DNA from 4 places in the Paucibacter sp. KCTC 42545 genome. Region 4 is predicted to be linked to each of the others. Evidence: predicted binding sites of a transcription regulator. Region 4 holds the regulator's gene; each other region holds the start of a gene.
The links. The regulator FNR, encoded in region 4, switches genes on or off when oxygen is low (the NO sensors DNR and NnrR bind a similar motif). The targets are predictions, from matches to a motif close to TTGATNNNNATCAA.
Positions count from the first base shown of each region.

Region 1 (3,204 bases), 320 kb from region 4:
AAGACCAACTCTTGGCGATCAGCGGGGCCAGGGCTTGCGCGGCATCGGTGCCGCTGGCCGAGAGGGCGTAGACCGTGCCCAGCGCGCTGATGACCACCTCGCGGGCGGCAAGACCTGGCACCAGGGCCAGGCTGATCTGCCAGTTGAAGCCCAGGGGCTCAAACAAGACGGCCAAGCCGCGGCCCAGGTAGCCGGCGATGCTGTACTCGATGGCACTGCCGGTGGCGCCCGGTGGCGGCGCGGGGAAGCTGGCCAGGGCCCAGAGAATGATGGTCAGGCTCAAGATGATGCCGCCGACCCGTTTGACGAAGATTTGCGCGCGCTGCCACAGGCCGATCAGCACATTGCGTGGGCTGGGCCAGTGGTAGCTGGGCAACTCCATCATCAAGGGCCGCACCTGGGCGCGGCTGGTGAATTGCTTGAGCACCCAGGCCACCGCCATGGCGCCGACGATGCCTGCCAGGTAGAGACCGAACAGCACCAGGCCCTGCAATTCCAGCCCGCCCCAGATCTGCTGTTGCGGAATGAAGGCGCCGATCAACAAGGCATAGACCGGCAGCCGAGCGGAGCAGGTCATCAGCGGCGCGATCATGATGGTGACCAGGCGGTCGCGCGGGTTGGCGATGCTGCGCGTGGCCATGATGCCGGGAATGGCGCAGGCAAAGCTCGACAGCAGCGGAATGAAGCTGCGGCCCGACAGGCCGACGCTGCCCATCAAGCGGTCCAGCAAAAACGCGGCGCGCGGCAGATAGCCCGACTCTTCGAGCACCAGGATGAAGAAGAACAAGATCAGGATCTGCGGTAAAAAGGCCAGCACACTTCCCGCGCCGGCCAGCACGCCGTCCACCAGCAAGCTTTGCAAATAGCCGGCCGGCATGGCTTGGGTCAGCTGCGCACCGAGCCAGGCGATGCCGGCTTCGATCCAGTCCTTGGGCGCCTCGGCCCAGGAGAAAACCGCCTGGAACAGCAAGAAAAGCACTGCGCCCAGAATCAGCAAGCCGGCCACCGGGTGCAGCAAGACCCGGTCGGCCTTGTCGCTGAGCAGGTCGGGCAATTGCACGTCTAGGCCCAGGTCCTGCAGGATCTGGCGCACTACGGCATGGTCGGCTTCGGCGCTGAGCTCAGCTTGGGCGCCGGGGGGCGGACCTTGCCAAACCTGGGTTTGATCGAGCAGGGCCTTGAGTTCGTCAATGCCCTGGCCGTGGGTGGCCACGGTGCTGATCACCGGCACGCCCAGGGCTTGTGACAGCGCCTTGGCATCGATGTGCAAGCCGCGCTTGGCGGCCAGGTCGCTCATATTCAAGGCCGCCACACAGGGCAGGCCCAGGCGTTTGACGGCCAGCAGCAGGCGCAGATTGCGGCGCAGGTTCGTGGCGTCGAGCACACAGATGACCAGATCGGGGCGCTTTTCGCCTTGGGCGCGGCCGCTCAGCACATCGCAGGTGACGCGCTCATCGGGTGAGCGCGCGTGCAAGCTGTAGGTGCCCGGCAGGTCCAGCAGGCGCAGGGCGCGGCCGGCGGCGCTGAGCAGGCGGCCTTCTTTGCGCTCCACCGTCACGCCGGCGTAATTGGCGACCTTTTGGTGGCTGCCGGTCAGGCGGTTGAAGAGGGCGGTTTTGCCGCAATTCGGATTGCCCACCAGGGCCAGCAAGGGGCCGCCGCGATGGACGTGGATGACGGATTCAACGGACATGAGCGGCGATCTTGGCGGAATTCATGGGGCGGCTGACCAGCACGCATTCGGCCTCGGCCCGGCGCAAGGCGAAGGTTGAGGTGCCTATGCGCACCACCAGCGGATCGGAACCGGGCAAGCCGCGTGCCATCACCCGAACTGCCTCACCCGGCAAAAAACCGATCTCCTCCAACCATTGCGCCCATTCCGGCGCGTGGGTGGGGGCGCTGACATGCTGGACCAGCAAAGGCTCACCAATGGAAGCTAGCGCGAGGTTGGCGGGCGGTGCTTGAGTCATGGGGCATCCTGGCTGTGCGGTGCCTGCGCAACAGCGTGAGTAGTGCGAAAATGAATCGAATCGCGAATGATTCTTATTGTAGGCCGTCGCGGGCGAATGGCGTTTTGATCCTACTCAAGCCCAAAGGCCTTATGGCACGGGCTTGTTTGCCAGCCGTCGCGGGCTGATGTGCTCAAAAATTGGTCATTTCTGAGCCCAAATTCGGCCTGCAAGCGATCCGCGAGAAGCCTTTGTTGATGCGGGCGCAAACGTTTTAGTGTTTCTACTCCGCTGTCGATACACTGGCGCTTCTTACAATGTGCCGCGCGTGAAAGTGAGGCTGGTGTTTTTGCCTGCCTGACAACCACGCTTCTTGCCCTTTACTTCATCTCAGCCAGCTCTTGCCACCGCCATGATTGCACCCCATCCGCTTTTTCGCGCCGCTGTGACTCTCACGCTGATGGCTGCGGCCGGCCTCTGCCAGGCCCAAGCCCAGACCCAACCCGCCGTCATCTTTGATATGGGCGGCAAGTTCGACAAGAGTTTCAACGAGTCGGCCTACCGGGGCATCGAGCGCTGGAAGAAGGAAACCGGCAAGACATATCTCGAATTCGAGATCAGCAACGACACCCAGCGTGCCCAGGCCATCCGCCGCATGGCCGAGCGCGGTGCCAGCCCCATCATCAGCGTTGGCTTTGCGCAAGCCTCGGCCTTGGAGCAAGTGGCCAAAGATTTCCCCAAGACCCAGTTCGCCATCATCGATGCGCGGGTCAATCGCCCCAATGTGCAGTCCCTGCTCTTCAAGGAGCATGAAGGCAGCTATCTGGTCGGCGCCATGGCCGTGCTGGCCAGCAAGACCGGCAAGGTCGGCTTTGTCGGCGGCATGGACATCCCGCTGATCCGCAAATTCCAGTGCGGCTACGAGCAGGGCGCCAAGGCCACCAATCCCAAGGCCGAGGTGTTTTCCAATATGACCGGCACCACCTCTACCGCCTGGAATGACCCCACGCGGGGCGGTGAATTGGCCAAGGCCCAGTTCGCCAAGGGCTCGGACGTGGTGTTCGCCGCGGCTGGCGGCACTGGCACTGGTGTTTATCAAGCCGCCAAAGATGCCGGCAAGCTGGCCATCGGCGTGGATAGCAATCAGAACCATCTGCAGCCCGGCACCATGCTGACCTCCATGGTCAAGCGGGTGGATGTTGCGGTTTACAACGTGCTCAAGGGCTGGCAGCCCGGCGTCAGCGATCTGGGCCTC
Region 1 covers NZ_CP013692.1:2,291,421-2,294,624, reverse strand. The annotation lists gene feoB (ferrous iron transporter B) at 1-1,693, opposite strand, end outside; gene AT984_RS10090 (FeoA family protein) at 1,683-1,970, opposite strand; gene AT984_RS10085 (BMP family lipoprotein) at 2,362-3,204, shown strand, end outside.
Region 1: the regulator FNR is predicted to act here: its motif matches at 2,075-2,088, upstream of AT984_RS10090 (FeoA family protein).

Region 2 (3,204 bases), 1.5 Mb from region 4:
CGCCCTTCGGTCAAGCCGCTCGGTTCAGAAGCTGGTGAGCTGTCCCTACGTCACCTGTCAGGACTAACAGGTGGCGGAAAAGCGGGGCGGGCTCTATGCTCGTCTCCGGCCAACGAGGGCTGCGTGGCGAGGAGGGGAGTCCAATTCCTGCGGCGACACGCGAGAGCGGCGCAAGAGTCGGCTTCGAGCTGACCGGCGCACGGAGGACGGAGAGCAGTTGAGGTACGGCGGCAGTCGGTATCGGCCAATAATGCCGAGCATTGCCGCGGCAAGCGAAGGGTAGGCAAGTCGAGTCATCGTAGGACTGAAGGGTCAGCGAGCTCGACTTTTCTTTTTGGGCTCGCCGTGCTGCAGGGCGCTTGCCGGCGCTGGCGGGTTATGAGCATGGGCTGACGCCGGCTTGCTTTTCGCCCAAGGTAATGCGCGAGTTGCTATGCTGCTGCGTCATGCTAGTGGTCTAGCCGCGTTGACAGGAATTGACAGAACCATGGCCAAGACTTGGAGCTTGCGCTCAAGTGGCGCTCCACGCTGCGAGGCTCGCCGTTGGTGTCTGCGCTTGGCCGCGGCGTTGGTGCTCCAGGGGCCGAGCGTGCCGATGGCTCAGAACGCGGCTGCGGCGGAGATAGTGCCGCTCTACAGCTATTACACCGACCCGCCATACAGCCCCGCCTTGGCTGGCAATCTGAGCCACAAGTTGGCCGGCTGGCTGAGCCGCAAGTCCGGCGGCCGCTATCAGTTTGTGGCGAGCGAGATCCCGCGTGCGCGCCTGGACCGAGATGTGCTGTCACGCCCGGGCTGGTTGGGCGTGGTGGCCTGGGTGGGGCCGGACTTCATGCTTGACCCGACGATGCAGAAGTACTGGTGGAGCGAGCCACTCTTGCGGGACGCGGTCTGGGTCGCATCCCGGCGCGACAAGCCGGTGGACTTTGTTGACATCAGCTCATTTGACGGCCTGGTGTTTGGCGCCATTCGAGGCCGGCAACTACCCGATATGGACGCCGCCTTTGCGGCTGGCCGCGTGCGGCGCGAGGACGGCGTGGGCGGCGAGGCCAATCTGCGCAAGCTGCAACTTGGCCGCATCGACGTGACCTTTGTGCAGGCCGCCGCCTTGCCTTTTTTCCGCGAGCAGATTCCTGGCCTGGACAGCTGGCTTTATGTCGCCGCCAAGCCGCGCCTCACGGTGGAGCGCCGTTTGATGAGCGACCGCTCTCAAGTCGAGTTAAATGCATTTTTGCGGCGCTGCGTGCTTGAGTTTCGCGTCGACCCCGAGTGGCGGCCGGTGATTGAATCACTGGCCTACCCCGAGGCCTTGCGCCCCTACCGAAGCCCATCAAACGGCCGGCCTTGATTGCTTCAGCCGCAGCTATTGCTGCCGCAGGAGCTGATGCTGGTCGCCTCTGTGGCCAGTGGCTTGGCGAGCTGGCCGGTGGCCGCGTCAAAGCCGACCTGATTCATATGGAAAATCAGCGCCGCGTCCATCATCTCGGCATGGGCCGGGAACCATTTCACCAGTTCGGGCACCAGATTGCCCATGGGCTCGAAGTCGCCATGCGCCTGGGCGTGCACCAGCACTTGGCGCATCACGTCCAGCACCATCGTGTGTTGTTTGGTATGGCAGTTGTCGGGGGCGAAGCCGGTGGCTGCCATCCAGCCTTCTTCCATGCCGAAATGGGCCTCGGTGTGCGCCAGCAGCTCTTGGTAGAGCGGCAAGATTTTTGACTCATCGCCAGCGCTCACCGCGTCACCCCAGCGGTTCAGCAGTGCCACGAATTCTTGATGGGTCTGGTCAATCTGCGGGTGTTGCAGGGCCAGGTCGTCGGTCCAGGTGAGGGTACTCATGGGCGGCGAGCTTAGCGCAAGCGGCGAGGCTTTGCGCTTGCGTTGGATCAAGAGGGCTTTGATGGCGTTCGCAAGCGGGCTGAGCCGTGCGCGGCGCGGCTGTTCATCTGCCGTTCATCTGTTTGTGGGCTGCGGTTCATCTGCCATTCATGCGGGCAGCCGCGCGGGAATTTGAGAATCAAGTCAGTGCCGATCGGCACAGATTTGCTTCGAAACCAACCCCAAACAAGCGCACGACGCCTCACTTCGGCGCACAAAGGCTCAGCATCATGAAAAAGCTCAATTCCAGCATCTTGTCCCTGGCTGCAGCCATGGCCTTCGTGGCCGGCAGCGCGGTGGCGCAGTCCAGCGTGGTGGCCAATGAGGCCCGCGTTTACAACGCCAATATTTCGCTGGCCGAAGTTCACGCCGCGCAGCAAGCTTGGGGCGACGCCTTGGTCAAGATCAGCGACGACTACACCGCCGGCGGCTTCGCCAAGGCCCAAGCCACCGCCAGCGCCGTGTTGGATGCAGCCTATGGCTATAACCTCGGCCCGGTACTGTTCAAGCCTACGCTGACTACCAACCCGCAAACCTTCCGCACCACCAAGGAAGGCGCTTTGGCCTACTTCGTCGGCGGCGACAAAGCCTTCCCGAACGACAAGGGCTTCGCACTCAAGGGCTGGAAAAAGGTCGAGATCAGCAACGCCGCCGTGCACATCAACGGCGATGTGGCCAACACCATGGGCAAAGTCGCCATGACCGACGCAGCCGGCAAGGTCACCACCGTGGACAAGACCTGGACCTTCAAGAAAGACGACACCGGCACCGTGCGCATCGTGCTGCATCACTCGTCATTGCCGTACGCAAATTAAGACTTTGCGTGACAGACCGCCCTCGGGCCCAGGCGCTTGCAAGCGCCTGGGCCTTCGCCAGCCACAAACTCCGATGGAGTTTGTGCGCGGGCTCAGTACACCCGAGTAGTTCTGAGGCCGCGCACCCAAGCGCTTGCAAGCGCCAGGGCCTTCGCCACTCACGCATCAGAACAGTCGCCCGCTCACGGATTCACATCAAGCCGATAACCCAGCCCACGCACGGTGTGGATCAGCGCAGGCGTGTGGCCCTCGTCAATCTTGGCGCGCAGGCGGCGGATGTAGACGTCCACCACATTGGTCAGGGGGTCTTCGCTGTAGCCCCACACCGTGTTGAGAATGCGCTCGCGGCTGAACACCCGCCCTGGGTGGCGCATCAATAGCTCCAGCAGGGCCAGTTCGCGCGCTGTCAGCACCAGCGCCTGCTCGGCGCGTCGCACTTGCATGCGATCCAGGTCAAAGACCAAATCGGCCAGCGTCAACAAGCGGGCCTTGCCCGCCGGTTCGCCCTGAG
Region 2 covers NZ_CP013692.1:1,155,555-1,158,758, forward strand. The annotation lists gene AT984_RS05120 (hypothetical protein) at 488-1,348, shown strand; gene AT984_RS05125 (hemerythrin domain-containing protein) at 1,354-1,839, opposite strand; gene AT984_RS05130 (hypothetical protein) at 2,109-2,693, shown strand; gene AT984_RS05135 (response regulator transcription factor) at 2,876-3,204, opposite strand, start outside.
Region 2: the regulator FNR is predicted to act here: its motif matches at 1,877-1,890, upstream of AT984_RS05125 (hemerythrin domain-containing protein).

Region 3 (3,204 bases), 2.5 Mb from region 4:
ACACTGGCGCGACAGCGAGGCGGCGCTGAGCGGCCAGGCCGCGCTGCACGGCTTTGAGTCCCGCGTGCGGCACCGGGACGGCCATGAGGTCTACACCATGGTCTACACAGCGCCCTTGATTGACGCCGCCGGCCAGCACAGCGGCTGGATGAGTTCGGTGGTGGACATCACGGCGCAGAAGCAGGCGGAGGAGCGCCAGCGATTGCAAGACGCTCAACTGCAGCGCAGCGCCCGCCTGGCCGGCCTGGGCGAAATGGCCTCCACCCTGGCGCATGAGTTGAACCAGCCGCTGATGGCCTTGTCCAACTTCGCCCTGGCGGCGCGTGCTTTCGCCGAACAGGCTTCACCCAACAGCCAGGGCTTGCTGATCGAAAGCCTGGGCGAGATCGTGGCCCAGGCGCAGCGCGCGGCCGAGATCGTCAAACGTCTGCGCGGCCTGGTGCGCCAGCGCGGCGGCGTGCATGAGCCGGTGGACATTCCTGCCCTGCTGGGCCGCGTGCAATCCCTGCTGGAGCCCGAGCTGCGCCTGCGCAAGGCCAGCTTGCAGGTGCAGCTGCCGAACGCCTTACCAGCCGTGCGCGGTGACCCTTTGCTGCTGGAGCAGTTGATGATCAATCTGCTGATGAACGCCCTGCAGGCCTGCCAGGATCTGCCGCCCGAACGGCGCCAGATCGAGGTCAGCGCCAGCGTCGAAGGGCAGACCATGACACTGCAGGTTCTGGACCGCGGCCCCGGTATTGCGCCCGAGCTGCTGGGCCAGCTCTTCGACCCCTTTTTCAGCACCAAGCCCGATGGCTTGGGCCTGGGCTTGAAGATCTGCCGCAGCATTGCCGAAGCCCATGGCGGCGCGCTCAGCGCCACGAATCGCGCGGACGCCCCCGGCGCCCGTTTCAGCCTCAGCCTGCCCATCTCCTCATGAAGAATCCCGCCAGCCACCGCCATTGCCTCTACGTGGTGGACGACGACGAAGCCGTGCGCCGCTCCCTGATGATGCTGCTGTTCGCCAGCGGTCAGCCGGTGCAGGCCTTTGCCTCGGGCGAGGCCTTTCTGGAGGCGCTGAATCCGCTGCAGCCGGGCTGCGTGATCCTGGACCTGCGCATGGGCCAGGGCATCAGCGGCCTGGAGGTGTTCGACCGCCTGCTGGCCCTGCGCAGCCCACTGGTCGTCTTGTTTTTGTCAGGGCATGGTGAGATTTCCATGGCCATCGAAGCCGTCAAGAAGGGCGCTTTCGATTGGGTGGTCAAGCCCAATACCGCCGAGCTGCTGGCCAAGCTGCCGCAGGCCCTGGATGCCGCGCATGCGCGCGCCGAAGCCCTGGCCCGCTGGACCCTGCTGACCCCGCGTGAACGAGAAGTGGCCCGGCATGTGGCCCTGGGCACACCGAACAAGGAAATTGCGCGGCTGCTCAATCCGCCCTGCAGCCCCCGCTCGGTGGAGAGCCACCGCGCCCATCTCTTCGCCAAGCTGGCCTTTGCCAATGACAACGAGCTGGGCCGCTGGTTGCAACAACACGCCTGGCTGCAGGAATGAGGGCGCCAGCGCTCCTCCCCATACGCCTGTTCCGCCCTGCTGTGGCCCTCAGTTGCGCAAACGCTGCAGCTGCCAAGAGGCTTTCTTGAGCTAACTCAAACAGGCCCCGTCAGGCAGGCTTGGGCGTTTTTGAGTTTGCGAAATATCAAGGGTTAACCCCTTGCAGGCCGTTTCAATAGCGTCATCGGGATTCAAACCCTTCACTAGGAAACCTTGCAAACATGAACAAGCTCGCTACTTCCCTCGCCGTCATCGCCCTGGCCTGCACCACCTTCGCTGCCCAAGCCCAGCAAGAAGGCAACTGGATGGTTCGTGCCCGTGCCGTCAACCTCGACTCGGCCAACAAAGACACGACCGGCCTGGGCCTGAGCGTCAACAACAAGGTCATCCCTGAAGTTGACATCACCTACTTCATCACCCCCAATATCGCTGCCGAACTGATCCTGACCTACCCGCAAGGCCACGACCTGAAGGCCGGCGGCGCCAAGATCGGCACCCTGAAGCACCTGCCCCCGACCCTGTCGCTGCAGTACCACTTCATCCCCACTGGCACCTTCCGTCCTTATGTGGGCCTGGGCGTGAACTACACCAACTTCTCTGACGTGAAGTTCGACGCCAGCCTGGAAGGCGCTGGCAAGCTGAATCCTTCGATCGACAACAATAGCTTCGGCCTGTCGGTTCAAGTTGGCGCTGACGTGCAGATCGCCAAGAACTGGTACCTGAACGTGGACGTCAAGAAGGTCCAGATCGGCACCAAGGTCTACTCCAACGGCGTCAAGGCTGGCGACTTCAAGGTTGACCCCCTGCTGGTCGGCGTTGGCGTTGGCTACCGCTTCTAAGCTGACAATGGCTTGAGCCGAAGCCTGCGCGCACCACCGGGTGCGCCCACCTTCAGCCCCATTTAAAAACCGCAGCCTCGGCTGCGGTTTTTGCATTTTTGGCGCCCTTTTGCCACAGTGCCGCTGCCGACTAATTCACGCCCGCCCGCACTTCCAGCCGGGCGGCATACGCACAAAACGCCGCAGCCGCTAGAGTCCATCACAACTGCAGTGCCGCGGAAGTGGCGCGAGCAGCGAAGTCAATCAGAGGGCAAACCCGTTGAAAAGCGGGGACGCAAAGCCACCGGCCTACCGCGCGCAAGCGCCACGGCAGCGGGGTTGCCGGATGAGCGCCAGCTCGTCTGCTTTGGCGTGGCCCTCGCCCCGATTTTTTGGAGTGCCTCGGCCATGCAGCAGTACCCTGGATCCCGCGCCCGTCTTAGCAGCGCCTTGCTCCTCAGCTCTAGCCTTGGCCTGCTGCTCAGCGCCTGCGGCGGTGGCGACAACAGCAAGCAAGAGCTGGTGGCGCCAGCCAGCAGCGCCAGCGCGGCACCCCTGGCCACCGGCATCACCACCCTGGACCTGCCGACCGAGGCCCTGCCCGATGCCGCTGCCGCCTTGCAAGCCAGCCCGAGCTTTCACGCCGCCCCACTGCTGCTGAACCCACCGGATAACCGTGACGCGCAAGACCCCTCCACTTCTGCCCAAAGCCAAGCGCGCCAGCAAAGCATTCCCGCCGAGTTCAGCCAACTCTCTAGCCGCGGCCTGACGGTGCAGACCCTGGCCGCGGCCCAGCGTGCCCGTGCCATGGCCGCGGGCGGCGACAGTGTGGCCCCCATGGCCGCCGCCTCGGTCG
Region 3 covers NZ_CP013692.1:79,030-82,233, reverse strand. The annotation lists gene AT984_RS00410 (sensor histidine kinase) at 1-919, shown strand, start outside; gene AT984_RS00405 (response regulator transcription factor) at 916-1,530, shown strand; gene AT984_RS00400 (OmpW/AlkL family protein) at 1,752-2,369, shown strand; cyclic di-GMP riboswitch class I at 2,609-2,695, shown strand; gene AT984_RS00395 (S53 family peptidase) at 2,757-3,204, shown strand, end outside.
Region 3: the regulator FNR is predicted to act here: its motif matches at 1,616-1,629, upstream of AT984_RS00400 (OmpW/AlkL family protein).

Region 4 (3,204 bases):
CCAAGCCACGCTCGATGGGCAGCTGGCCTTGACGCAAGGTGTCGTAATAGGCCTCCAGCGTCTTGACGTTCTGGCTGTAGTTGGCGCCAACGCGGCCGATCGCCGACACACCCAAAGCAATCAGGTCACAGTCCGGCTGGGTGCTGTAGCCCTGGAAATTGCGATGCAGGCGGCCCTGGCGCTTGGCTACGGCCAAGGAGTCATTGGCCAAGGCGAAATGGTCCATGCCGATATAGCTATAGCCATGCGTCATGAAGCCTTCAATCGCGCCGTGCAACATCGCCACCTTGGCGGCACCCGGCGGCAGTTGGGCTTCGTCGATACGGCGTTGCGGTTTGAAGCGCTGCGGCAAATGAGCGTAGCCGTAAAGCGCGATGCGATCCGGCTTCAAGGCACCCACTTGCTCGATGGTGCGAGCAAAGGACTCGGGGGTTTGCAGCGGCAGACCGTAGATCAGATCCACATTGGTGGACTCAAAACCCAGCTCGCGCGCCGCCGTCATCAAGGCCTCGACGCTAGCAAAGCTCTGCTGGCGATGCACCGCCTTTTGAACATGCGGATCAAAATCCTGCACGCCGAAACTCAGGCGGTTGAAGCCCAGGCTGCGCAGATGCTTGAGGCGGTCCACATTGACCGTGCGCGGATCCACCTCGATGGCCATCTCGGCTCCGGCAACGATGCGGAAGCGCTCACGCAAGGCCTGCACCAAGCCCGTCAACTCTTCATCGCTGAAGAAGGTCGGCGAACCGCCACCCAGATGCAGCTGAGACACCCCGGCGCCGCGACCCAGATGGACCAGCGTCAAGTCCATCTCGGTGATCAAAGCTTGCAAGTACTCCGCGGCTTTGTCGTGATGCTTGGTAATGACCTTGTTGCAGGCGCAGTAGTAGCACACCGATTCACAGAAGGGGATGTGCACATAGATCGACAAGGGCGCAGCGCCGCCAATCTGCGAGCCGGTGGCCCTTTGCACCAAAGCCTGCGCGTAGTTCTCGGCGGTGAAGGCCTCAACAAAGCGATCCGCGGTCGGGTACGAGGTGTAGCGTGGCCCGGACACATCGAAACGACGCAACAGGTCTTCGTTGATGATGCTCACGGCGGAGTCTTTGCCTGACAGGGCTTGGGGCTGGGTGATAGAAACCATGGCTCGCATATTGCCAAGCCCGCCACACAAGCGATTGACCGAGATCAAGTTTGGCCTCATTCTTTGCCCTAACAATCGCATGTATTGCGCATTGGGCTTGAGCTAAATCATGTTTGGCGAAGCCGATAAGCGGCGATCAGACGTTCGAATCGCCGCCTTGCCCCGAACAGATGCCGACAACGGCGCCTGCCCACTGCGATATGCGTCATCCATAATGCACTCTATGAACGTCACCGTACCTATCAAGATTGAACCGCTCAAGGTCGCCTGCTCCAGCTGCAATTTGCGCGAGCTTTGCCTACCCGTGGGCTTGTCGTCGGGTGACCTCGAGCAGCTGGACGAGCTGGTTGCCACCCGCCGCCAAGTGTCGCGCGGCGACACCTTGTTCCGTAGCGGCGATCCGTTCCAGTCGCTTTACGCGGTGCGCACCGGCTTTTTCAAAACCTGTGTCTCGTCGGAAGATGGCCGCGACCAAGTCACTGGCTTTCAAATGGCGGGCGAATTGCTGGGCCTGGACGGCATCAGCACCGACCGCCACAGCTGCGACGCCGTGGCGCTCGAAGATTCCCAGGTCTGCGTAATTCCCTTTGAGCAACTGGAAGAGCTGTCGCGCGAGTTCACCGATTTGCAGCGCCAGTTCCACAAGATCATGAGCCGGGAAATCGTGCGCGACCACGGCGTGATGCTCTTGCTGGGCAGCATGCGGGCGGAGGAACGCCTGGCAGCCTTCTTGCTAAACCTGACCCAGCGCCTGCAGGCGCGCGGCTTCTCCGCCGCTGCCTTGGTGCTGCGCATGACGCGCGAAGAAATCGGCAGCTATTTGGGCCTGAAGTTGGAGACGGTCAGCCGCACCTTCTCAAAATTCCAGGAAGAGGGCCTGCTGGAAGTGAAGCAACGCCACTTGCGCATCCTTGACCAAGCGGGCCTGCAAAAGCTGGTGAACAACGGCGCCTGCTAAGCCCTAGGCTTAGCGGCTGCTGAGCCGCGCCAGCGGCACAATAAAAGAAGGGCTGAGTGGTACTCAGCCCTTCTTTCTTTCATTCAGGCATTCAGCATTGAGCGCCGCCCGAGCGAGCGGCCTACTTCGACCTACTGCGGCCATCGCCGCGGGTGAATGGCTTGAGGTGCATCAGGCGTCTCCGGCAAGGTGGCCAGCATCAGGCTGATGCTGGATGCCAAGCTGATGACGCTCCAAAAAATCAGAAAGCTGAGCGTGTAAACGGCCTGGCGGGAGAGTTCCATACGCTCGCCGCCGAACCAGGTCAGATCGCTGGGGTCAACCACCGAAAACACCAAACCCTCGGTCACCCCTGCCATCACAAAGGCCGGCCAGGCAATGGCCATCGCCCAGCGTGCCAACCTGGACGTAGGTGGCGGCAGATCCACCGCAAAGGTGGCGTCATCCGACTCAACACGATTGCGGGGCTCGGTATTCATCTTATTGCGTACCAGTGGCAGCGTGATTGCGGCCCTTCATGGCCGGTGCCAAGGAGGCCGGAGCGGCTTCCTTGGAAGCCTTGCCCACATACGTGGTCTGCACCTTGGACTCGTCCAGCACCGTCTCGGGGAAATGCAGGGCCAGGTACAGGGTCACAAAGCTGGCAAGCACCACCAGACCCGGTCCACCCCACACCAGCCACATGAACTTCTCACGCCACCAGGGGCTAGAAGACTCGGTCTTGCTCTTGTTTTCTTGACTCATTGCGTCAACTCCTGCTTTGCAAGGACTTCTTATTCAAAAATTCGTTCGCGCTTAGCGCGGCACGACAAAGGTCGATTTTTCCTTGATCTCGATCTTGCCGCTGGCCACACCTGCTTTGTCAACCGCCTGTCCCATCAAGGCAAACGAGATGGCATGCGCGCCGACACCGGCCTGCGCCGCCGACTCCGGCGGAATACGCACCGCCACCGACACCCAACGCGCTTCGGCCGGCGCCAAGACCAAGCTCACTGGCTTACCCAAGGCGATGCCTTCCATGCCCTTGACGCTGACGCTGAACTGCTGCGCGCCCTCGGTCGCATTCATGATCTGCAGGCGATAGAGGTTCTCGATATAGCCG
Region 4 covers NZ_CP013692.1:2,615,289-2,618,492, forward strand. The annotation lists gene hemN (oxygen-independent coproporphyrinogen III oxidase) at 1-1,144, opposite strand, end outside; gene fnr (fumarate/nitrate reduction transcriptional regulator Fnr) at 1,368-2,102, shown strand; gene AT984_RS11360 (hypothetical protein) at 2,234-2,581, opposite strand; gene AT984_RS11365 (hypothetical protein) at 2,583-2,846, opposite strand; gene ccoG (cytochrome c oxidase accessory protein CcoG) at 2,898-3,204, opposite strand, start outside.